Regions from separate parts of the Nocardia sp. NPDC057455 genome, predicted to be linked through region 1. Evidence: riboswitches for the same ligand, from Rfam matches in the RefSeq annotation. Region 1 holds a riboswitch; the other holds the start of a gene.

Region 1 (11,508 bases):
ACGAAGGGGACACCGATCACCGACGGGCGGGCAGGGCTACCTGATGGCCGCCGCCGCGGCGACCATATTGCGCAGCGCGGCTTCCACCTCGGCGCGTCCCCTGGTCTTCAGTCCACAGTCGGGATTCACCCAGAGCCGTTCGGCCGGAACAGCTTTCAGCGCCGCGCGCAGCGAGCTGGTGATCTCGTCCACACCGGGCACCCGCGGAGAGTGGATGTCGTACACGCCGGGGCCGACGCCGAGGTCGAACCCCGCCGCGTTCAAGTCGTCGAGCACCTCCATATGAGAGCGCGCCGCCTCGATCGACGTGACGTCGGCGTCCAGCCCGGCGATCGCATCGATCACCTCGCCGAATTCCGAGTAGCACAGGTGCGTGTGGATCTGCGTCGCATCGGACACCCCGGAGGTCGCGATCCGGAACGATTGCACCGACCACTGCAAGTACCCGGGCTGATCGGCCGCGCGCAGCGGAAGCAGTTCGCGCAGGGCGGGCTCGTCGACCTGGATGATCCGGATGCCCGCCGACTCGAGGTCAACGGTCTCGTCCCGGATCGCCAGCGCCACCTGGCGCGCGGACTCGCCCAACGGCTGGTCGTCGCGCACGAACGACCACGCCAGAATGGTGACCGGTCCGGTCAGCATGCCCTTGACCGGCTTGCCGGTGAGCGACTGCGCGTACCCGATCCACTCGACGGTCATCGGCTCCCGCCGCGCCACGTCCCCGAACAGGATCGGCGGGCGCACACAACGCGTTCCGTAGGACTGCACCCATCCCTGCTCGGTCGTCGCGAACCCGTCGAGTTGCTCGGCGAAGTACTGCACCATGTCGTTGCGCTCCGGCTCGCCGTGCACCAGCACGTCCAGCCCCAGTTCCTCCTGGAGTGCGATGACCTCCGCGATCTCGGCACGCATCCGGCGGACGTACTCCGCCTGGTCGATCTCGCCCTTGCGCAGTGCGGCGCGCGCCAGCCGGATGGCCGAGGTCTGCGGGTAGGAACCGATCGTCGTGGTCGGCAGCGCGGGCAGCCGCAAGCGGTCCCGTTGCAGTTCCCGGCGTTGTTCGGCGGGCGCGCGGCGGACGGCGTCGGGCCCGAGCGCGGCCAGCGCGGCCCGCACCCGCGGATCGTTCAGCCGCGGATCCGACCTTCGCGACGCCAGCGCCGCACGCACCGCGGCCAACTCGGCGCCGATCGCTTCCACACCCTCGCTCAGCGCGGTCGCGAGCAGGCGGACCTCGGTCACCTTCTCCGCGCCGAACGCCAGCCAGGACCGCAGCCGCACGTCCAACCGCGTCTCGGCGGCCAACGTGTAGGGCACGTGCAGCAGCGAGCACGAACTCGAGACCGCCACCTGCGCTGCGGATGCCAGCGCCGTATCGAGGATGGACAGGGCATGGTCGAGATCGGCGCGCCAGACATTACGACCGTCCACGACCCCTGCGACGACCAGCTTGCCGGTCAGCGCGGGCACGGCCGCCACCGCGGCGACGTCGGCGCCGGAGGTGAAGTCGAGAGCCACTCCTTCTATCCCGGTGCTCGCCAGCGCCGCCAGTGCGGCGCCCGGCTGCCCGAAGTAGGTCGCGACGAGGATCGCCGGACGCTCGGTGGCGTCCGCGAGTTCCCCGTAGGTGACCTGTACCAGGCCGATCTCCTCCGCCGTGAGGTCGGTGACCAGCACCGGCTCGTCGATCTGCACCCACTCGGCGCCGGCTGCGGCCAGTCTGCGCAGCAGCTCCCGATACAGCGGCAGCAGTTCGATCAGCCGGGACAGGCCCGAGCCGCCGGTCGCCTTGGCCAGCTTCAGGAAGGTGATCGGGCCGATCACCACCGGCCGCGCGGGCACGCCCAGCTCGAGCGCCTCCCGCAGTTCCGCCAGTAATTTCTCCGGGTGCAGCGAGAACGCCGTCTCCGGGCCGATTTCCGGCACCAGGTAGTGGTAGTTGGTGTCGAACCACTTGGTCATCTCCAAGGGCTCCACCGTGTCGGTGCCGCGCGCGGCGGCGAAATACCGATCCAGCGGGTCGGCGATCCTGGCGACCCTTGGCGGCAGCGCGCCCAGCAGTTCGGCGGTGTCGAGCATCTGGTCGTAGTAGGAAAAGGTGCCGACCGGAATCGAGTCCAAGCCCGCGGCCCGCAAGCCGGTGAGCTGGTCGCGCCGCAGGTCGCGCGCCACGGCATGCAACCGGCCCGCGTCGATCCTGCCTGCCCAATAGGCTTCGGTGGCCCGCTTCAGTTCCCGCCGGGGCCCCACTCGAGGAAGCCCGAGAACCGTTGCGGTGAACGGCTTTTGCTGTGCAACAGTCACAGTGTCTCTCCATTGCTGTGGACGAAAGCCATCGCCATACGGGCAGGCGGAGAACCTGATGACATGCCGGTGGAATTCCCGGCCGAGGAGCCCGACACGTCAGCTGGTGATCCGCACGCCCAATCCACGAGGCGGTGGCCGCCGGGTACGGCGTACCCGGCACGGCTGGCAGGTCTTCGGACTCGCGGGCACCGGCCGTGCGGGCCGGCATACGCCGGAGAGCTCCCGATGGCCGACCTACTGGCCGTCGCTTCCCGAGTCGCGGAGCCTTCCGGCTCGGTGAACTCAGTGCCTGGTGACGGCGGTCGTTCCTGCATACCGCTGCGGGACAGTCCCGGATTCCCACCGGGTTCCCTCTCACCCGCCGTGACGTCGCCGCACGGGCGGGCTCGACTCCGTCGCGCGACGTCGGGGCTCCATCTCGTCGTGCTGCGGTGAACCAGCTGCACCCTCAGCATAGGACGCGGTGCGGCCGACACGAACGACCGACCCGAGATGGCGATCCGCTGCCCGGCGGCCTGCGGTCGATACGAGCCGCACGGCCGGGGCCGCACTCGTCCGCCCCGGCGGCCGCGGGGTTCGGCCGGCGGGGCGCCGCGAGGGACATCACATCGGTTATTTGCCCGAGACGCTCGCCGCGTACCGATGCCGCACCGGCTCGCGTTCCGGCTATCGGCAGAATCGGGCCTGCGGAATCGGCTCGGCCCTTCGCGCAACTCCCCGGGCCGCGCGCGAAATCGGCTCGGCTGTTCGCAGATACCCGGCGTCGGGTGCCGGAGATCCGTACTTCCGAACTCCGCGTGCGCAAGGTTCGCGTCGTGTGCGGTCGCGGCCCCGTGTCGGGGTATCGAGGCCGAGCCCGGCCGTCGGTCGGCGCGTCACCGCACCTGCGCACCGCACCCGGCCGCCGGGCAGCACACCGGTTGCTGCGACGCCGCCCATGTGTCGCCTCTGTGAACGCAACTTCGCAACGGTGCTAGTCGGTCTTGTGAAGAGGTTTGCGAAGGGGGATTCCGTGTCGGTGCGGTTCACGCGGCCGGGTACCTTAGGTCAATGTTCTCGAAAGTCTTGGTTGCCAACCGTGGCGAGATCGCCATCCGAGCCTTCCGCGCGGCTTACGAACTCGGCATCGGGACGGTCGCCGTGTTCCCCTACGAGGACCGCAATTCGGTCCATAGGTTGAAGGCGGCGGAGTCGTATCAGATCGGTGAGCCTGGTCATCCGGTGCGGGCTTATCTGTCGATCGAGGCGATCGTCGAGGCGGCCAAGTCGGCGGAGGCGGACGCGATCTACCCGGGGTATGGGTTCTTGTCGGAGAATCCGGATCTGGCGGCGGCGTGTGCGCGGGAGGGCATCACGTTCATCGGTCCGTCGGCCGAAGTGCTGGAGCTGGCGGGTAACAAGGCGCGCGCTATCGAGGCCGCCAAGGCAGCCGGGCTGCCGGTGCTGCGGTCGAGCGCGCCGTCGTCGGACGTGGACGAGCTGCTGGCCGCGTCGCACGAACTGGAGTACCCGATCTTCGTCAAGGCTGTCGCGGGCGGTGGCGGGCGCGGCATGCGGCGAGTCGCGGCGCCGGAGCAGTTGCGTGAGTCGATCGAGGCGGCTTCGCGGTTGGCGGAGTCGGCGTTCGGTGACCCGACGGTGTTCCTGGAGCAGGCGGTGGTGAACCCGCGTCATATCGAGGTGCAGATTCTCGCCGACCAGCACGGCAATGTGATGCATTTGTTCGAGCGGGACTGCTCGGTGCAGCGCAGGCATCAGAAGGTGATCGAGTTGGCGCCCGCGCCGAATCTGGACCCGGCGCTGCGGGAACGGATCTGTGCCGACGCGGTGGCCTTCGCCCGGCAGATCGGCTACTCGTGTGCGGGCACTGTGGAGTTTCTGCTGGACGAGCGCGGCAATCACGTGTTCATCGAGATGAACCCGCGCATCCAGGTGGAGCATACGGTGACCGAGGAGATCACCGATGTGGATTTGGTGCAGTCGCAGCTGCGGATCGCTGGTGGGGAGACGCTCGAGCAGTTGGGTTTGAGCCAGGACACGGTGACGATCCGGGGTGCGGCGTTGCAGTGCCGGATCACCACCGAGGACCCGGCCAACGGGTTTCGTCCCGACACCGGCCGTATCACCGCCTACCGCACGCCGGGTGGTGCGGGTATCCGCTTGGATGGCGGTGCGAACCTGGGTGCGGAGATCGGCGCCTATTTCGACTCGATGCTGGTCAAGCTCACCTGCCGTGGTCGCGATTTCGGTGCGGCGGTGGCGCGGGCGAGCCGGGCGCTGGCGGAGTTCCGGATCCGGGGTGTGGCCACCAACATCCCGTTCCTGCTGGCGGTGCTGGATGATCCCGACTTCGCGGCGGGCCGGGTGACGACCTCGTTCATCGAGCAGCGTCCGCAGCTGCTGACGCTGCGTCAGTCCGCCGACCGGGGCACCAAGATCCTCGACTACCTGGCCGATGTGACGGTGAACAAGCCGCACGGGGAGCGGCCGACCACGGTGTACCCGCACGACAAACTGCCCGCGATCGATCTGAGCGTGCCGCCGCCGGACGGGTCGCGGCAGCGGTTGCTGCGGCTGGGGCCGGAGGGTTTCGCGCGGGCGCTGCGTGAGCAGAAGGCGGTCGGGGTCACCGACACCACCTTCCGCGACGCGCACCAGTCGCTGCTGGCCACCCGGGTGCGCACCAACGGCCTGCTGGGTGTGGCGGGGCATGTGGCGCGGTTGACCCCGCAGCTGCTGTCGGTGGAGTGCTGGGGTGGGGCGACCTACGACGTGGGGTTGCGGTTCCTCTACGAGGATCCGTGGGAGCGGTTGGCGGCGTTGCGCGAGGCGATCCCGAATATCTGTTTGCAGATGTTGCTGCGTGGCCGTAACACTGTCGGCTACACCCCGTATCCGGAGGCGGTGACCCGTGCGTTCGTGTCCGAGGCGACCGCCACGGGTATCGACATCTTCCGTATCTTCGACGCGCTCAACAACGTCGATCAGATGCGCCCGGCCATCGACGCGGTCCGCGAGACCGGCACCGCGGTCGCCGAGGTCGCGATCAGCTACACCGGTGATCTGTCGAATCCGGACGAGTCGCTCTACACCCTGGACTACTACCTGAAGCTGGCCGAGCAGATCGTGGACGCGGGCGCGCACGTGCTGGCGATCAAGGACATGGCCGGGCTGTTGCGCGCTCCGGCGGCGTCCACGCTGGTCACCGCGTTGCGCAGCAATTTCGATCTGCCGGTGCACGTGCACACCCACGACACACCGGGCGGGCAGTTGGCCACCTACCTGGCTGCCTGGCAGGCCGGCGCCGACGCGGTCGACGGTGCGAGTGCCGCGATGGCCGGCACCACCAGCCAGCCCGCGCTCTCGGCGATCGTGGCCGCGGCAGCGCACAGCGAGTACGACACCGGGTTGGACCTGCAGAACGTGTGCGACATGGAACCGTACTGGGAAGCGCTGCGCAAGGTGTACGCGCCGTTCGAGTCCGGGCTGCCCGCGCCCACCGGTCGGGTCTACACCCACGAGATCCCCGGCGGGCAGCTGTCGAACCTGCGCCAGCAAGCCATCGCGCTCGGATTGGGTGACCGGTTCGAAGAGGTCGAGGCGAAATACGCCGCCGCCGACCGGCTGCTCGGGCGTCTGGTGAAGGTCACCCCGTCTTCGAAGGTCGTCGGTGACCTGGCGTTGGCGCTGGTCGGCACCGGCGTCGAGGTCGAGGACTTCGCCACCGACCCCGGACGCTACGACATCCCGGACTCGGTGATCGGGTTCCTGCGCGGCGAACTGGGCACCCCCGCCGGCGGCTGGCCCGAACCGCTCCGCAGCAAGGCGCTCGCCGGGCGCGGCGCGGCCAAGCCCGAGACACCGTTGACGCCCGCGGACGAGAAGGGCCTGGCCGGTAGCTCGGACGAGCGCCGGGCGACGTTGAACCGGTTGCTGTTCCCCGGCCCGACCGCCGAATTCCTCGCTCATCGCGAGAAGTACGGCGACACCTCCGGATTGTCGGCCAACCAGTTCTTCTACGGCTTGCGCCGCGGCGAGGAACACCGGGTGCAACTGGAGAAGGGCGTCACCCTGCTCATCGGCCTGGAAGCCATCTCCGAACCCGACGAGCGCGGTATGCGCACGGTGATGTGCATCCTCAACGGGCAGTTGCGGCCGATCTCGGTTCGTGACCGGCAGATCGCCAGCGAAATCCCGGCGGCGGAGAAAGCCGACAAGACCAACCCCGGCCACGTCGCGGCGCCCTTCGCCGGTGTCGTCACTCTCGCGGTGTCCGAAGGAGATTCGGTCGCGGCGGGTGACACCATCGGCACCATCGAGGCCATGAAGATGGAAGCCGCGATCACCGCGCCCCGCGCGGGCACCGTCGGCCGGGTCGCCATCGGCGCCGTGCAACAGGTCGAAGGCGGTGACCTGCTCATCGAACTGGCGGTCCGGGAGTCGTCCGCCGGATGACGCGGATCGTCGCGGGAACGGCGGGTGGACGGCGCCTGCGGGTGCCGCCGTCGGGCACCCGCCCGACCTCCGACCGAGTCCGGGAGGCGCTGTTCAGCGCGTTGGACGCCCGGCTGGACTTCGCGGGCGCGCGCGTGCTCGACCTGTACGCGGGTTCCGGCGCGCTGGGGCTGGAGGCGCTCTCGCGCGGCGCCGAGCACGCGCTGCTCGTCGAGTCCGACCGCAAGGCGGCGGCCGTGGTTCGCGGCAACATCGCCGACCTCGGCCTGCCCGGCGCCGAATTGCGGGTCGCGACGGTGGCCGGCGTGCTGCAACTCGGCGGAGCGGGCGGCTTCGACGTGGTCTTCTCCGACCCGCCTTACGCGCTGGACAACGCCGCGGTGCTGGCCGATCTGCGGGCGCTCACCGAGCACGGTTGGCTGCGTCCCGGGGCGTTGATCGTGCTGGAGCGTTCGGTGCGTTCTCCCGAAATAGCCTGGCCCGCAAGCTTCGTCCCGGCCAAATCGCGACGGTACGGCGAAACACGCATCGACCTCGCGGAGTTCGAGCCGGACGGGTAGGCGCGGGTCCGCCCGCGCGTACCCGTCGGCGGTCGCCCTGCTAGCGTCGCCTCATGGCAGGAGCACTGTGCCCCGGGTCGTTCGACCCCGTGACCTATGGACACCTCGACGTCTTCACCCGGGCCGCGGCCCAGTTCGACGAGGTCGTCATCACCGTCATGATCAACCCGAAGAAGCAGGGCATGTTCACCGTCGAGGAGCGCATCGAGCTGCTGCGCGAGTCGACCGCGCACCTGGGCAACGTGCGGGTGGATTCCTGGCAGGGCCTGCTGGTCGACTTCGCCCGCGAGCAGGGCATCACCGCGATCGTGAAGGGCCTGCGCGACGCGGGCGACTTCGGTTACGAACTACAGATGGCGCAGATGAACAAGAAGCTCTCCGGGGTGGACACCTTCTTCATCGCCACCAACCCGTCGTTCAGCTTCCTGTCCAGCTCACTGGTCAAGGAGGTCGCCGCGTACGGCGGCGACGTCGCCGACATGCTGCCCCCTTCGGTCCACAAGCGCCTCCTCGACCGCTTGGCCGAGCGCAACAGCTGACGGACCCAGAAGACCTGGAAACGGCCCGATTCAGCCTCTCGCCGGGAGGAGTCCGAATGTCCGGAGCGGCGAACGGGCCTAGAACACCAGACCGCGCAGGGCCAGGAAGCGCATGCCGCCGACCGCGGCGGTGATCGCGAGGATCGCGGCGGCCTGAGCGGTGTCCCCGAGGCCGGGGGCCCATACGCCGAGTGCGGCCAGTGCGGCGGTCGTGACGCCGAGGCCGACCAGCGCCAGTCCGCCGCCTTCCCACTGTGCGGTGAACCAGCCGACCCGTCCCGCCGCGTGGAAGGTGAGCTGACGGTGCAGCTCGTTGGCGATCATGGTGCTGACGACGGAGCCGACGACATTGGCCAGTAGCGGCCCGGCCCCGTGCATCGCGAAGAACAGCAGGACGTAGGCGATGTTGCTGGACCCGCCGACGAGCGCGAACCGGATCAGTTGAGCGAAGGCACGATCGCCGCGCAGATACTGGGCGAGCTGTCCGAACTCGGTCGCGACCCAGGTCGTCGGCAACGCCGGGTATGGGCCGGCCCACGGCACGAAGAAGCTGGTGGCGCTTACTCCCGCCGGTCGCGGTAGTTCGAGAACAGTCATCGTCTTTCCGATCGAACACAAGCCATCGGCAAGGACAACGGCGATGGTGATCGCTCACCTCTCCCGTCGACTCTTGGCAGGTTCCGTTCGTAGCCATGGTCAGGAATCGCTGACGCATCGGAGCCTGTCGACATTCGACGGCGGTTGTCCGTACCTCCGGCTTCCTCGTCCGCGATCCGGGGGGACCGCGGTAGGTGTCGAAGGTCTTGGTCGACCTTCCAGAAAAATGTAACACGAAGCGGAGAGGAGGTCTCCACTTGATTTCTGTGGCGTGCGAGACACTGCCACGACACACCGGAAAGGGACTCGGCACGAGCCGTGACGAGAGGCACACTGGGTTCGGCGGAAAGTTTCGCCGTGAGTCCGCAGGAGGGTAGTGAGCATGTATCGCGTATTCGAAGCGCTCGACGAACTTGTCGCCATCGTCGAAGAGGCGCGCGGCATCCCGCCGACCCGCAGCTGCATAGTGCCGCGCGGCGACGTGCTCGAACTACTCGACGACGTCCGGGACGCGCTGCCCGGCGAACTCGACGACGCCCAGGACGTGCTCGACCATCGGGACAAGATCGTGTCCGATGCCAGGACCGCGGCCGAGACCGCCGTGACCGGAGCCAACGAGCAGGCCGAGCGCACCATCACTTCGGCGCGCGAGAACGCCGATCGCATCCTGGCCGATGCCAAGGCGCACGCCGACCGGATGGTCGCCGAGGCGAGTGCGCACGCCGATCACCTGGTCGTCTCTGCTCAGGAGGAGGCCGATCGGGTGGTGGCCGACGGCAACGCCGAATACGAGGCGGTGACAGGCCGGGCGCGCATCGAGTCGGAGCGGATGATCGAGGCGGGCAAGGCCGCCTACGACCGCTCCGTCGCCGACGGGCTCGCCGAGCAGGAGCGGCTGGTCACGCAAACCGAGGTGGTCCGGGCCGCGCATGCCGAATCGGCGAGGGTGATCGACGCCGCGCACGCCGAAGCCGATCGCCTGCGCGAGGAATGCGACCACTACGTCGACTCCCGGCTGGCCGACTTCGAGGAGACGCTGACCAGCACGCTGCGCACGGTCGGGCGGGGACGCCATCAACTGCGCAGTGGGGCGGGCGTACCCGACTACGCCAGCGAATTCCGCAGGTAGCGGCGCTGACGGCGGTGGGTGCGTTTGGGCGCGCACCACGTGATCGCGTATTGTCGAGTGGTTGCCCGTACCCCCTCGAGTGTGAGTGAGTTCGTGATGTCCGCCGGTTCCGGTTCCGCGTCGCGTCCCAAGTCGGCCAAGCGCCGGTCGCCGGACGGTGGTTTCGTGCTGGACGTCCGCAGCCTCGGCCGCAGGCCGGGGACCATGCGCGAGCTGCGCCGCACCGTCACCACCGAGGAGCGGATCGGTCTGGATCTGATCGCCGTTCCCGTAGGCGCGCAGGTGGAGCTCGACCTGCAATTGCAGGCGGTGTCCGAAGGTGTGCTGGTCACCGGGATGATGACGGCGCCGATCGAGGGGGAGTGCTCGCGCTGCCTGGAGCCGTTCGGCGACGAGGTCGTCCTGCGGCTGACCGAGCTGTTCGCCTACCCGGACAGCACTACCGAGCAGACCACCGAGGACGACGAGGTCTACCGCCTGATCGATGACACCATCGATCTGGGGCCGGTGGTGCTCGACGCCGTCGGTCTGGAGCTGCCGCTGCAGCCGCTGTGCACGCCGGATTGCGCGGGACTGTGCCCGGAATGCGGGGTACGGATGGCGATTGCGGGATCCGACCACGGGCATGAGATACTTGACCCTCGCTGGGCCGGACTGGCTAAGTTCGCCTCCGGATCGCCCGGCGCAGGCAGCCCCGACGAGGGTGCGGCCGACCGAGACCACTGAGCAAGACCGATCAGCCGAACCGGCAGAGCAATTAGACAGAGGAGAAGTAGTCGTGGCCGTTCCCAAGCGCCGGATGTCCCGTTCCAACACCAGGTCGCGGCGCAGCCAGTGGAAGGCCACCGCGCCGACCCTGATCACCTGCCCGAACCGCGCCTGCGGCGAGAAGACCTTGCCGCACATCGCCTGCCCGTCCTGCGGCACCTACAAGGGCCGCCAGGTCACCGCCGCGGTCTGATCGTTCGACCTGTCGTAGCGACGTGACCGACGAACCCGACTCGTCCGCAGGACGCGCGAGCCTGCTCGCCGCGCTCGGCGTCGACCTGCAGCCGGATCTGCTGCGTCTTGCGCTGACCCATCGGTCGTACGCGTATGAGAACGGTGGTCTGCCGACGAACGAGCGTCTCGAGTTCCTCGGCGACTCCGTGCTCGGGCTGAGCATCACCGAACGGCTGTATCACGAGCATCCCTCGAAGACCGAGGGTGAACTGGCCAAGCTGCGCGCGAGCGTGGTGAATATGCGCGCGCTCGCCGAAGTAGCCCGTGGGCTCGGCGAGGGCGGCCTCGGTGCGCACCTGCTGCTCGGCAAAGGCGAAGAACTCACCGGCGGCCGGGACAAGGAGAGCATCCTCGCCGACGGTATGGAGTCACTGCTGGGCGCCGTGCACTTGGAGCACGGCATCGAGATGGCTCGTGCCGTGGTGTTGCGGCTGTTCGCCGAACTGCTCGAGCGCGGACCGCGGATGGGCGCGGGCCTGGACTGGAAGACGAGCCTGCAGGAACTCACCGCCGAGCGTGGTCTCGGCGTGCCCAGTTACGAGATCACCTCGACCGGGCCGGACCACGACAAGGAATTCACCGCCACTACGGTGATCGGCGGACGGGCCTACGGGCAAGGTGTCGGCCGGTCGAAGAAGGAAGCCGAGCAGAAGGCCGCGGGGACCGCCTACGAGGCGCTGACCGCCGAAACCTGACGTGCCCGAGCTTCCCGAGGTCGAGGTCGTTCGACGCGGCCTCGCCGAGCATGTGGTGGGCCGGGTCGTCGAATCGGTGGCGATCACCCATCCCCGCTCGGTGCGCCGCCATCTCGAAGGCGCCGCCGATCTCGCCGCGCGGCTGACCGGCCTGACGGTCGAGTCGGCCGAGCGGCGCGGCAAATTTCTGTGGTTGACCTTCGGCGACCCGGAAGCCGCCCTGG
Region 2 (11,508 bases), on a different contig from region 1:
GACGAAGCGCTCGTTGCCTTCGCGCAGGGACTTCCAGGCACTGATCGGGTTGGAATCCGGCATACCGACCATTGTGCAGGACGGTTGCGGTTACCAGCGAGTTCGACCGGTTACAGGTGGGCAAATACCGCCTGGCAGCAGTAGGACGGGGATAGTGAGGGCAGTGCGGAACGGCGCACCGAAGAGCATCGACGCGGACACGTTGCTGGATTGGTACGGGGAGACGGCGCGCGATCTGCCGTGGCGCAGGCCGGGCGTCACGGCGTGGCAGATTCTGATGAGCGAGATCATGTTGCAGCAAACCCCGGTCGTGCGCGTCGAACCGATCTGGCGGGAGTGGGTGGCGCGCTGGCCGGTGCCCTCGGCGATGGCCGCCTCCTCGCAGGCCGAAGTCCTGCGCGCCTGGGGAAAGCTCGGCTATCCGCGCCGCGCGCTGCGGCTGCACGAGTGCGCCAGGGTGCTGGCTGCCGAGCACGGTGACGAGGTGCCCACCGAGGTGGAGGTGCTGCTCGGGCTGCCCGGCATCGGGGCCTACACCGCGCGCGCCGTCGCCTGTTTCGCCTACGGTCAACGAGTTCCGGTGGTGGACACCAATGTCCGCCGGGTGGTCGCCAGGGCGGTGCACGGACGCGCGGAAGCGGGCAACCCTTCGTCGCGGGATCTCCCCGACACCGAGGCGCTGCTGCCGCTCCAGGTCGACCGCGCCGCGGTGTTCTCCGCCGCCTTGATGGAACTCGGTGCGACCGTGTGCACCGCCCGCACCCCCGATTGCACGCGGTGCCCTCTGCCGAGTTGCGCGTGGGTCGCCGCGGGCAGGCCGGTGAGCGACGTGGTCCGCCGCACCCAGAAGTACGAGGGCACCGACCGCCAGGCGCGCGGTCGCCTGCTGGACGTCCTGCGGCATGCCAGCGGGCCGGTGGAACGGATACGCCTGGATCTCGCCTGGACCCGCGACCCTGGCCAGCGCGACCGAGCCCTGGACTCACTGCTGGTGGACGGCCTGATCGAACAGACACCCGAGGGCTTGTTCGCCTTGGCGGGCGAGGGCGGGCACCCCGGCTGACCCGGTACCGTCCCGCCGCAATCCTCAGCTTCCCAGCACCCGCCGCAGGAAGCGCTCGACCTCCACTCGGTAGCGCTGCGGTTGATCGTCGTGCACGAGGTGGCCCGTGCCGGGGACCAAGGCATAGTCGGCGCCCGGATGGGCGGCGGCCATCCGCCGCATCTGCCCCGACGGCGTGATGCTGTGCTCGCCCTCCAGCAGCAGGGCGGGCACCCGCACCGCATGCCAATGCCGCCAGAAGTCGCGCGTTCCCCACTCCTCGGAGATATCGCGGAAGGTGGTGACCGATCCGTGCAGCCGGTATCCCTCCGGCCCGCGCTCGAAGGAGTTCAGGAAGTACCGGCCCGCGACGGGCCCGAAGAACGACAGCACGGCCTCGTCGTCGGGAAACGGCTGCGGCCACGCCTCGATCATCGCCGCCCAGTGCGCGGCGGTGCGGCCGGTGAAGTCCGGCGCGATGTCTTCGATCACCAGCGCCTTGACCCGATCGGGGTGGGTCGCGGCGAACACCCAGCCGTGCAGCGCACCCATCGAATGGCCGATCACCACCATCGGCTCGCCGATCGCGGCGGTGCCCGCGGCCAGGTCCGCGACGAAGGCCTCGGTGGTCAGCTCCTCGGGCGCGGGCCTGCCGTGACCCGCGGCGTCGAAGGTGTAGACATGGCCGTATCCGCGCAGCCAGCCCAGCTGATCGCGCCAAGTGCGCGCGCTGCCCATCAGTCCGTGCAGCAGCAGGATCGGCGCGCCCGCTCCGCCTTCGTCGTGCAACATCGACTCGACAATACGAGGTACCGAGCGTCTGCTCGGCCGCAGCCGCTAGCTTGGACGCATGGCTGTTGTGAAGATCAACGCGATCGAGGTTCCCGAGGGCGCGGGCCCCGAATTGGAGAAGCGGTTCGCCCACCGTGCGCACGCGGTCGAGGGCTCCCCCGGCTTCCTCGGCTTCCAGCTGCTCCGCCCGGTTGCCGGTGAGAAGCGGTATTTCGTTGTCACCCAGTGGGATTCGGAAGAGTCCTTCGCGGCCTGGCGGGACGGCCCCGCGCGTGAGGCGCACGCGGGCGAGCATCGGAAGCCGGTCTCGACGGGTGCGTCCCTGCTCGAGTTCGAGGTCGTGCTCGACGTCGAGGCCAAGCCGGCGAACTGAGCCGGGCGCCTACCGCCGGGCGGGTCCGCCTGCCCGGCGACTCGCCCGACGCCGTGGTACGCCCGTGCCGGACCCGGTTGACGCGGGGGGTGCGCGGGTGTCACAGTTCGAAGGACAAACGCGAGGGTGACGCGGTAATGCCGGTGAGATTCCGGAGCGGTCGCGCCACTGTGTTCCACGCACCGAGTCCGGTGCCGGAAAGCCAGACACCGGCACCGTCGCGCCACCACCCGCCGGGACGCGTATCCCAAGGAGGACTCGAATGGCCATCGCGCATTCACCCAGCCGGGCAACCGATTCCCTGGCCACCGTGCTCGTCACGGTCGGTGTCGTTCTTCTCGCACTGCTCACGCTCTACCTGGTCGGCTTCGACCAGGGTGTCATCTCGCGCGGCGGGATGTATCTGCATGAGTTGATGCACGATGGACGCCACCTGCTGGGGCTCCCGTGCCACTGATCGGTTCGCTCCGAACACTGCTGCTCCGCGGCCTGCTGGCCGGCTTGATCGCCGGGCTGCTGGCCGCGACAGTCGGTTACTTCGTCGGCGAATCGAAGGTGGACGCCGCCATCGCGATCGAGGAAGCGGGGTCCACCGCCGAGCACACCCATGGTGAGCACGCGGAATCACCAGCCGGGCATTCCCACGGTGACGAGGAAGAACCGCTGGTGAGCCGCGGCGGCCAGAAATTCGGGCAGTTCCTCGCGCTCGGGCTGGCCGGGCTCGCGCTCGGCGCCATCTACGCCTCGGTCGCGCATTTCGCGCGGCGCTACACCGCACTGTCCGGACCACGGCTCGCACTCGCGCTCGGCATCGCGGGCTGGGCAGCGATCGTCGCGGTGCCGTTCTTCAAGTACCCCGCGAACCCTCCGGCGGTGGGTGATCCGGACACCATCAACGAGCGAACCCTGCTGTGGCTGGCAGCTGTCGTGCTGGGTCTCGTGGCCGTCGGCGCGGCGGTAGCGGTGTTCACGGCGCTGCGCGCCCAACTTCCCACATTCCGGCTGATCGGCGGCATCGCGGCGTTCGTACTGGTGACGGCGCTCGGCTACATCCTGCTGCCCGGCGTGGACGAGGTGAGCGCGACCTTCCCGGCCACCCTGCTCTGGCAGTTCCGGGTGGCGTCGCTGGCGGAGACCGCGACCCTGTGGGCCTGCCTGGGTCTCGGCTTCGCGGCGCTCACGGAGTTCGCGACGCGCACCGATACTCCGGTACCGGTGGCCGCCGCTACCGCGGGGTGATTCGCGTCCGTAAGTACTGAGGCAGTGTCGGTCCCATGATCGGCACTGCCTTTTCCGTCTGGCCCGCATCGCCGCATGTCCACCCCGCTGGACCGCCGCGCGCCGTCCGCGTCGCGTTCGTCGCTCTGGTGGCCGCTGTGCTCGCGGGAGCCGCCGAGGGGATCGTCCGGGCCGCCCGGGCTTTCCCCGAAACCGACGCGGCGAGTTCGGCCACCGGATTGGGTGTGCGCACGGCGATCTACCTCGTGGTGCTGGCCGTCGCGGTGCGCATGCTCCACGGCGACCGCTGGGCCCGCCTCCTGATCACCGTCGGCATCGGCGGATTCGGCCTGTTGTCGCTGGTCATCGAGCCGCTCGCCGCGGCCATGTCCGCGAACGAACTGCGCGACCTCTTCCGAGATGCCGGACCCGCATCCCTGCTACTGGCCGCTCTGCGCACCGTCCATGTCTCAGCCGTGCTGGTCGCCGTCCCGGCGCTCTATACCCGTCCCGCCCGGCGCTACTTTCGCAAGCGCTGACAGGCACTCGCTTCGCGCCCCGCCTGTGTCGATGCTGCGGGGCACGAAGCGGTGCGGAGCATCAAGCGAGAGCCGCGTCCAGCGTGATGTGGTCGACGCCGGCGAGGGCTTTGCTGACGGGGCAGCCCGCCTTGGCGGCCTCGGCGGCGGCATGGAAGGCGTCGGCGTCGATGCCCGAGACGCGACCGCGAACGGTCAACTTGATCCCGGTGATCCGGAAGCCGCCCGCCGGGTCGGGGCCGAGGGTCACGTCGGCGGTGACGTCCAGGTTCTCCGGGGTGCCACCCGCGTTGCCGATCTGCGCCGACAGTGCCATCGCGTAGCAGGAGGAGTGCGCGGCCGCGATCAATTCTTCCGGGCTGGTGGTGCCGTCGGCGTCCTCGGCGGAACGCTTGGGGAACGACACGTCGTACTTACCGACCCCCGAACTGGCCAGTTCGACCTGTCCCGAACCCTCCTGGAGGGTGCCGGTCCAAGCGGTACGCGCGGTACGTGTGGGCATCACGGTCCTTTCGCCGATGATCGTTTGACGATTCAGCAGGAAACCTACCCCGGCCGTCACGTCCCGGCCCACCGGTTCGCCGATCGCGTCGCACCGCTGGCACCCGCCGGGCGTCTGGGCGGAAACCACCGACCCGCAGGCGATTCCGCACCGTCATTCCGGATTCGTGATCCTTGCCAGCACGATGCCGCCGAGGATCAAGCCGAGCGCCAGGAGTCGGCCCGCGCTGAGCGGGTCCTTGTGAACGACGATGCCGAGGGAGATCGCGCCGAGCGCGCCGATGCCGGTGAAGACCGCGTAGGCGGTGCCGACCGGCAACGTCTGCATCGCGCGCGACAGCAGGTATACGGCCGTGACGCCGAGAACGACGCAGGCCAGGGTCGGAACGAGTCTGGTGAAATTCTCGGTCGGTTTGATGCTCTGCGACCAGGCGATCTCCACCAGTCCGGCGACGGAAAGAACTACCCAGTTCACCTCAGTACTCCCCGGCCAGAGCGCGCGCGGCGGTCGAAGCGCGGGCGTAGGACGCGTCGTGCTCGGCGCGCAGGTGCGCCAGTGCGGGGTCCTGGCGGGAATTGGCTAGTTCCGCATGCACGAAAACGGTGTCGGACACGGCGAAATGGCCCGCGAAGAAGTCCCGCAGGAATCGCTCTTGATAGTCGTAGGCCGCTTTCGGGGCGCCGGGCGAGTAGGCGCCGCCGCGCGCGCTCGTCACGACGAACCTCCGGTGCCCCAGCGACAATCGCGGAAAGGTCACCTGGTCCAGCCATGCTTTGAGGGAGGCCGGGATCGAGTAGTTGTACATCGGCGTGCCGATCAGGATCACGTCCGCCGCGAGCAACTCGGCCAGCAGCGGCTCGATGATAGTCCACGCGGCGGCCTGCTCTGGGGTCTGAACCAAATCACCGAGCCGTTCCGGGTCTGTGCTCGGCAGCGCCAGCACGGCGTCGCACAGCTCGGTCCACGCCGCCCCGATGAACGGCACCGGCTCGGCCGCCAGGTCGCGGTAGTGATAGCCGCCATCCGGATGACGTGCGCGCCAGGCGTCGGCGAAAGCAGCGCTCAGTTCCCGACTGATCGACTGCGGCCGCGCGCTGGCGTCGAGGTGCAACAGCGTCCTCATGATCTGACCTCCGAACTAAGTGGACACATTGTCCGATTTCATCGAAGTTCACCATACGGCCGATTCGGACAGATTGTCCAGTTATCCGGAAATCGGCTACAGTCGCGGCATGGAACCCCGAATCGACCTGCTCTCCGGCACGACGCCGGGCCGGTCGGTAGCGTCGCCGGAACGAGCGGACGCGGCCCGCAACCGAGCCAAAGTGCTCTCCGCCGCCGCGGAGTTGTTCGCCACCCGCGACCCCCGCACGGTGACGATGGACGACATCGCGAAGGCCGCCGGTGTCGGCCGCGGCACCCTGTATCGGCGTTATCCGGACATCAACTCGGTCGCGGTGGCCTTACTGGACGAACACGAGCGAGCGCTGCAAGCTAAACTGCTTTCCGGCCCGCCCCCGCTCGGTCCCGGCGCTCCCGCGGCGCAAAGGCTGGCCGCGTTCTACGCCGCGATGGTCGAATTGCTGGACGCGCACGCGCATCTGGTGCTCGGCGCCGAAATCGGCGGAGCCCGCTTCGCCACCGGCGCTTACGAATTCTGGTACGCACACGTGCGAGCCCTGTTGCTGGCAGCGGGTATTCACGAGCCGGACGCGCTCGTCGACCCGCTCCTCGCACCCTTGGCCGCCGAGGTCTATCGGCAGCAACGCGAGCGCGGCCTGACTTCCGGCCAGATCACCGACGCGCTCCGAATGATCGCCGAAACCGTTCTCGGGCGCGGGTGAGCAGGCCGATCGAGTCCGTGAAAACCGCTGGTGGACAGCGCTCCACCGGCGGTTTCGCCCCAACGTGTCACACCAGATCGCGTCTGCGCATCAGCCAGATCGTGCCGCCTGCGAACAGCAGCGCGTAAGCCACCAGCGCGACCGATGACTCGCTGCGCGACAGCACGTGCAGCACACCGGGCGTCGCGGGCCCGTCGACGGTGCGCATCGCCCCCGCCAGCGATCCGGCCGCGGTGCCGGGCAGATGATCGGTGATCACCTCGATCGGCGCGAAGATGCCGGCGACGCCGCGCAACAGGTTCTCCACCACCAGCACCCAGACCAGGCCGAGCCCCACAGCGAGCGCGGGCCCACGGGCGATCGCGCCGATCAGCGCACCCGCCAGCGTCCACATGCCGAGAATTACCACGCCGGTGAGGATTCCGAGCAGCGACCGGCTCAGATCCGGTGGCGTGAGGGCCTGCGAGCGGGAAGCCGCGATCAGCGCGGCGACGGAGAGGTCGACCACGAACGCCGTGCACACCAGCGCCACCACCACAACCGCGAGACTCACCACCACCGCGGCGACCGCCTGCACACGCGAAGGCCCCTGAGTGAATACGGTCTTCCAGATCCCCCAGCCGTATCCGCTGCCGACGGCCACGGCGCCCAGGATGAGCATCAGCGCGCCGCCGAACATCGCCATGCCTTGGGTGAACACTTCGGGCACCGCGGCGGGCAGCATCTGTTGTAGCAACACCTCGCGCGGCAATCCGTTGGACATCCGGCTCGATTCCCCGGAGGTGTAGGCCAGATAGTTGAACAGGTAGGCGAACGTCAGATTCAGCAGAAGCCACGTGCCGAGCACGATCCAGAACGCCGGCCACTTCCGCAGCCGCAGCATTTCCGCCTTCGTGCTCGCGACCAGGTCGCGGATTGCCATGCCGTTCATCGCGCGGCCTCCCATCGCGTCATCTCGAAGAACACTTCCTCCAGCGACTTCTCCTCCACCCGCAGCTCGAGCAGGTCCGCGCCCGATGCCACTACCGCGCGCGCCACGGCGGGCGCGGTGACGGTGTCCGGCTCGACTCGGATACCGCTCGCGGTCAGCAGCGCCGAACGTTCGCCCACCAGCCGTCGCACCGCGGACAGGGCCACCTCCACCGGGTCGGCCCGCACCACCAGCGACGAACCGCCGCGCAACTGCGCGACCGTCGCTTCGGCGAGCAGCCTGCCCTGCGAGATCACGCCGACCCGGTCGCAAATCGCCTGGACTTCGCTCAGCATGTGGCTCGACAGCAGCACCGTGTGCCCCTCGGCGGCCAAAGCGGTGATCAGCTCCCGTATTTCGGCCATCCCGGCGGGGTCGAGACCATTGGTCGGCTCGTCCAGAACAAGTAGGTCGGGACTGCCGAGCAATGCGGCGCCCACACCGAGGCGCTGTTTCATGCCCAGCGAGTAGGTGCGGTACTTGTCCTCGGCGCGGCCCGCCAGCCCGACTCGTTCGAGTGCGTCCTCGACCTCCGGCAGGCCGAGTCGGCGATACGCGGCGAGCACCCGCAGGTTGTCCCGGCCGGAGAGGTAGGGGTAGAAGCCCGGGCCCTCGATGAGCACGCCGATCCGCCGGACCACCGCGGGATCGCCGGGACGATGCCCCGCGACCGTCGCCGTGCCCTCGCTGGGACGGATCAGACCGGCCAGCATGCGCAGTGTGGTGGTCTTGCCCGCGCCGTTCGGGCCGAGGAAGCCGTAGATCTCGCCGGACGCGACGCTCATGCTCACATCGTCGACAGCGATGTGCTCCCCGTAGCGTTTGGTCAACCCTCGGGTGACCACGATCGAATCTGTCATGCACCGAGAATCCGCCGCCGCCCCTGGTGCGGGCATCCGTCGCCGGGCGATGTTCGGCATACGTAATCAGGACGATGGGTCATCGCCCACGGCCCACCGCTCAGAGCCCACCGTCCCCAGCCCCCGGCTCACCGCTCACGGCTCACGGCTCACGGCTCACGGCTCACGGCTCACGGCTCACGGCTCACGGCTCACGGCTCACGGCTCAGGGCTCATCGCCCACGGCTCACGCAATACAGCCGTATCGGATCAGGTGCCAGATCAGCGCAGGCGGTGGGCGCGGCGGGCTTTCCTCTCGGACCGCACTCCCCACGAAAAGCCGAATCGGTGCAATTCTCGCGAAATACGTTGCCAGGCGGACGTCGAATCTCGACCGAGCCGCATAGGCTACGTGGGTGCGGGTGGCAGGGATTACGGATCGGAGCTCGGTCGGCTTGGACTGGGGAGTCGCGCTCGTCGTGGCCGCGGTTCAGGTTGTCGGAGGCACCTTCGCGAATATGCGGCAGACCGGGGTGCACTCTCTCGACGTGCTCGGCTACCTGCTGCTGCTGGCCGGGCCCGTGGCGCTGATCCGGCGACGCGCGCAGCCGCTGCCCGTGCTGATCGTCGTTCTCGCCGTGTGTCTCGCCTATTTTCTGCGGGGCTACGGGTACGGCCCGATCTTCGTCTCGCTGGTCATCGCCTTCTTGACCGCCGCGAGCAGCGGATCACGATGGTGGACTTATCCACTCGTCCCGCTCGGGTATCTGGCGCTGGTCTGGCCGCTGCCCGCGCAGCTGGGCCACCCCGCCAACGTGTGGCAGGTTTTCGCGCTGATGGCGTGGCTGACCGTACTGCTGCTGGTGGCCGAAGGAATCCGGCAGCGCAAGGCCGTGCTCGTCGCCCGCAGGCAGCGCGCCGAGTCGGCGCGCCGGGACGAGGAGGCGCAGCGCGAGCGGCGCGCCAGCGAGGAGCGCCTCGCCATCGCGCGTGAGCTGCACGACGTGCTGGCGCACAGTCTGTCGATGATCAATGTGCAATCCTCGGTGGCGCTGGAACTGCTCGACAAACGCCCGGAGCAGGCGGAGACGGCGCTCACGACGATCAAGAACGCCAGTCGCGACGCACTCGCCGAAGTACACGCGCTCCTGCACACGATCCGCTCCGGCACCGCGACGCCCGACGACCAACCGGCCACGGCCGACGCGAACACGGAGGAGTCCGGTCGCCGCCGTGCCCGCCGCACCGCGCGCAAAGACCGGAATTCGGCTGTGGCCGAGCAGGCTTCGCGTCGCGACGACGACCTCGAACAGGATTCGGCGGCAGAGGTCGAGCCGCCTCCCGCTCCGCGTACCCCCGCGCCGAGCATCAGCGACTTGGACGATCTGCTGCTGCGTCCGCGCACCACCGGCCTCACGGTCGGCACACGGGTGCTCGGCACCCCGCAGCAGCTGCCCAGCGTCATCGACCTGGCGGCGGTGCGGATCATCCAGGAGTCACTGACCAACGTGCTGCGGCACGCACCCGGTGCCGACGCCACGGTGACCGTGCGCTACGCCCCGGACTCGGTCGACATCACCGTCGACAACACCCGCCCCACCGGTGCCCCTTCGCGTTCCGGCACCGGCGGCGGCAACGGCATCATCGGCATGCGCGAGCGCACCCACGCCCTCGGCGGCGCCCTCACCGCGGGTCCGCGCCCCAGCGGCGGTTTCCGGGTCGCGGCCCGGCTGCCCACGCGCGCGCCCGAACCCGGAGCGGAGGCCGGCTCGACGGCACCGGCCACCCCGGCCCAGAGCAAGACGGCTTCAGCAGCGCCGGAACAGGACCCGGCTATCGGGGGCACGTCGCCGCGCAGCGCCACGACAGCGAGAAGACCATCGCGGACCGGCATGGCCTCGGACGCGACCGAGCAGGATCCTCGTACAGCGAGCAAGTCCACACCCGGCACCACGACAGCGAGCGGACCGGCGCGCAGCAGCACGGCATCAGGCGCGCCGGAAAAGGACACTGCGACAACGTCGACACATAGCGCTTCGACAAGAAGACCGGTGCAGGGCAGCACGACATCAGGCACGCCGGAACAGCACACCGCGACAGCGAGCACGTCGACGCGCAGCGCCTCGACCGGGAGAGGACCGGTGCTGGACGAAACGGCAGCGGGTACGCCGGAGCAGAGTGCGGCGGGGTCCGGCACGTCGCCGACGAGTACCGAGGTGGCGGAATCAACGGCGACGAGCACCGCCCGCTCGAGCGAGACCGAGTCGCCCGCGACGCCGAGCCGCCCCGCCGACGCGGCCGAGCGACCGAGCACCTCGGCCGGTCGCGCGCAGCGCTGAGAGGACTACGCGCGGCCCCACGGCAGAGGAGACCCGATGCACGACCACCACGATCCCGCCCCGTCCGGCAGTGTCCGGGTGCTGGTGGCCGACGACCAGGCGCTGGTGCGCGGCGGTTTCGTCGCGTTGCTGGATGCCCAGGACGGCATCGACGTGGTGGGCGAGGCGGACAACGGCGAGCAGGCCGTGCGCATGACCCGCGGCCTGCGGCCCGACGTGGTCCTGATGGACATCCGCATGCCGATTCTGGACGGCTTGGCCGCCACCCGCATGATCGCCGAGGATCCCCGGCTGGCCGACGTGCGCGTAGTCGTGCTGACCACCTTCGAGCTGGACGAATACGTCTTCGAGGCAATGCGCTCCGGCGCGACCGGTTTCCTGGTCAAGCACACCGAGCCGGCCGATCTGGTTCGTGCGGTCCGTGTGGTCGCCGCGGGTGACGCGCTGCTCTCCCCCGGTGTGACCCGCAGGCTGATCGCGGAATTCTCCGCACGTGCGAAGACACCGCCCGCCGCCACCCTCGCCGAGCTCACCGACCGCGAACGCGAAGTGATGACCCTGGTCGCCGAGGGTCTCACCAATGCCGAAATCGGTGAACGCCTCTACATGAGCCCCGCGACCGCCCGCACCCATGTCAGCCGCATCCTCACCAAACTGCACGCCAGGGATCGCACCCAGCTGGTGGTCATGGCCTATGAATGTGGGCTCGTCCGCCCCGGCTGGCAGTGAGTCGCCCTCGGTCGCCATGCCGGCCGGCGGGACGGCGCCGTAGCAGTAGCAGTAGCGAATAATTCTCGATCGGCCTTCTAGCCACGACGGCCTGGTGAGACACCATCCGACCGCTCGATATCAACGGACGGCAATTTTTCAGCGAACCACATTTTTCCGATCGAATGACATTCAGCAAATAATTAGTTAATTAATAACGGACACCGTCGGCCGCTCTGTGCGTACGTAACCGAGCGTATTCCGACTGACGACGCACGGCCGATGCCCCGATAGGCCCTTCGGCGCAGTCTTTTCGGCATGAATATTTTCACTCGACCCGAG

The links. Region 1 has a riboswitch for cobalamin ahead of metE (5-methyltetrahydropteroyltriglutamate--homocysteine S-methyltransferase). Riboswitches for the same ligand answer to the same signal wherever they lie in the genome.
Region 2: another riboswitch for cobalamin. It lies ahead of ACFU5M_RS28800 (CbtB-domain containing protein); the one in region 1 lies ahead of metE (5-methyltetrahydropteroyltriglutamate--homocysteine S-methyltransferase).

Annotation. Positions count from the first base shown of each region.
Region 1 is NZ_JBHVDM010000016.1:30,310-41,817, forward strand. It holds gene metE (5-methyltetrahydropteroyltriglutamate--homocysteine S-methyltransferase) at 37-2,304, opposite strand; cobalamin riboswitch at 2,475-2,662, opposite strand; gene ACFU5M_RS09280 (pyruvate carboxylase) at 3,358-6,762, shown strand; gene rsmD (16S rRNA (guanine(966)-N(2))-methyltransferase RsmD) at 6,759-7,322, shown strand; gene coaD (pantetheine-phosphate adenylyltransferase) at 7,376-7,861, shown strand; gene ACFU5M_RS09295 (GtrA family protein) at 7,940-8,458, opposite strand; gene ACFU5M_RS09300 (DivIVA domain-containing protein) at 8,841-9,587, shown strand; gene ACFU5M_RS09305 (YceD family protein) at 9,684-10,313, shown strand; gene rpmF (50S ribosomal protein L32) at 10,366-10,548, shown strand; gene rnc (ribonuclease III) at 10,571-11,284, shown strand; gene mutM (bifunctional DNA-formamidopyrimidine glycosylase/DNA-(apurinic or apyrimidinic site) lyase) at 11,286-11,508, shown strand, end outside.
Region 2 is NZ_JBHVDM010000098.1:12,907-24,414, reverse strand. It holds gene ACFU5M_RS28820 (carbonic anhydrase) at 1-63, opposite strand, end outside; gene ACFU5M_RS28815 (A/G-specific adenine glycosylase) at 155-1,063, shown strand; gene ACFU5M_RS28810 (alpha/beta fold hydrolase) at 1,088-1,834, opposite strand; gene mhuD (mycobilin-forming heme oxygenase MhuD) at 1,893-2,207, shown strand; cobalamin riboswitch at 2,288-2,440, shown strand; gene ACFU5M_RS28800 (CbtB-domain containing protein) at 2,470-2,664, shown strand; gene ACFU5M_RS28795 (CbtA family protein) at 2,655-3,446, shown strand; gene ACFU5M_RS28790 (hypothetical protein) at 3,482-3,964, shown strand; gene ACFU5M_RS28785 (OsmC family peroxiredoxin) at 4,026-4,466, opposite strand; gene ACFU5M_RS28780 (DMT family transporter) at 4,620-4,940, opposite strand; gene ACFU5M_RS28775 (FMN-dependent NADH-azoreductase) at 4,942-5,589, opposite strand; gene ACFU5M_RS28770 (TetR/AcrR family transcriptional regulator) at 5,699-6,310, shown strand; gene ACFU5M_RS28765 (ABC transporter permease) at 6,378-7,241, opposite strand; gene ACFU5M_RS28760 (ABC transporter ATP-binding protein) at 7,238-8,140, opposite strand; gene ACFU5M_RS28755 (histidine kinase) at 8,638-10,458, shown strand; gene ACFU5M_RS28750 (response regulator) at 10,495-11,187, shown strand; gene ACFU5M_RS28745 (hypothetical protein) at 11,485-11,508, shown strand, end outside.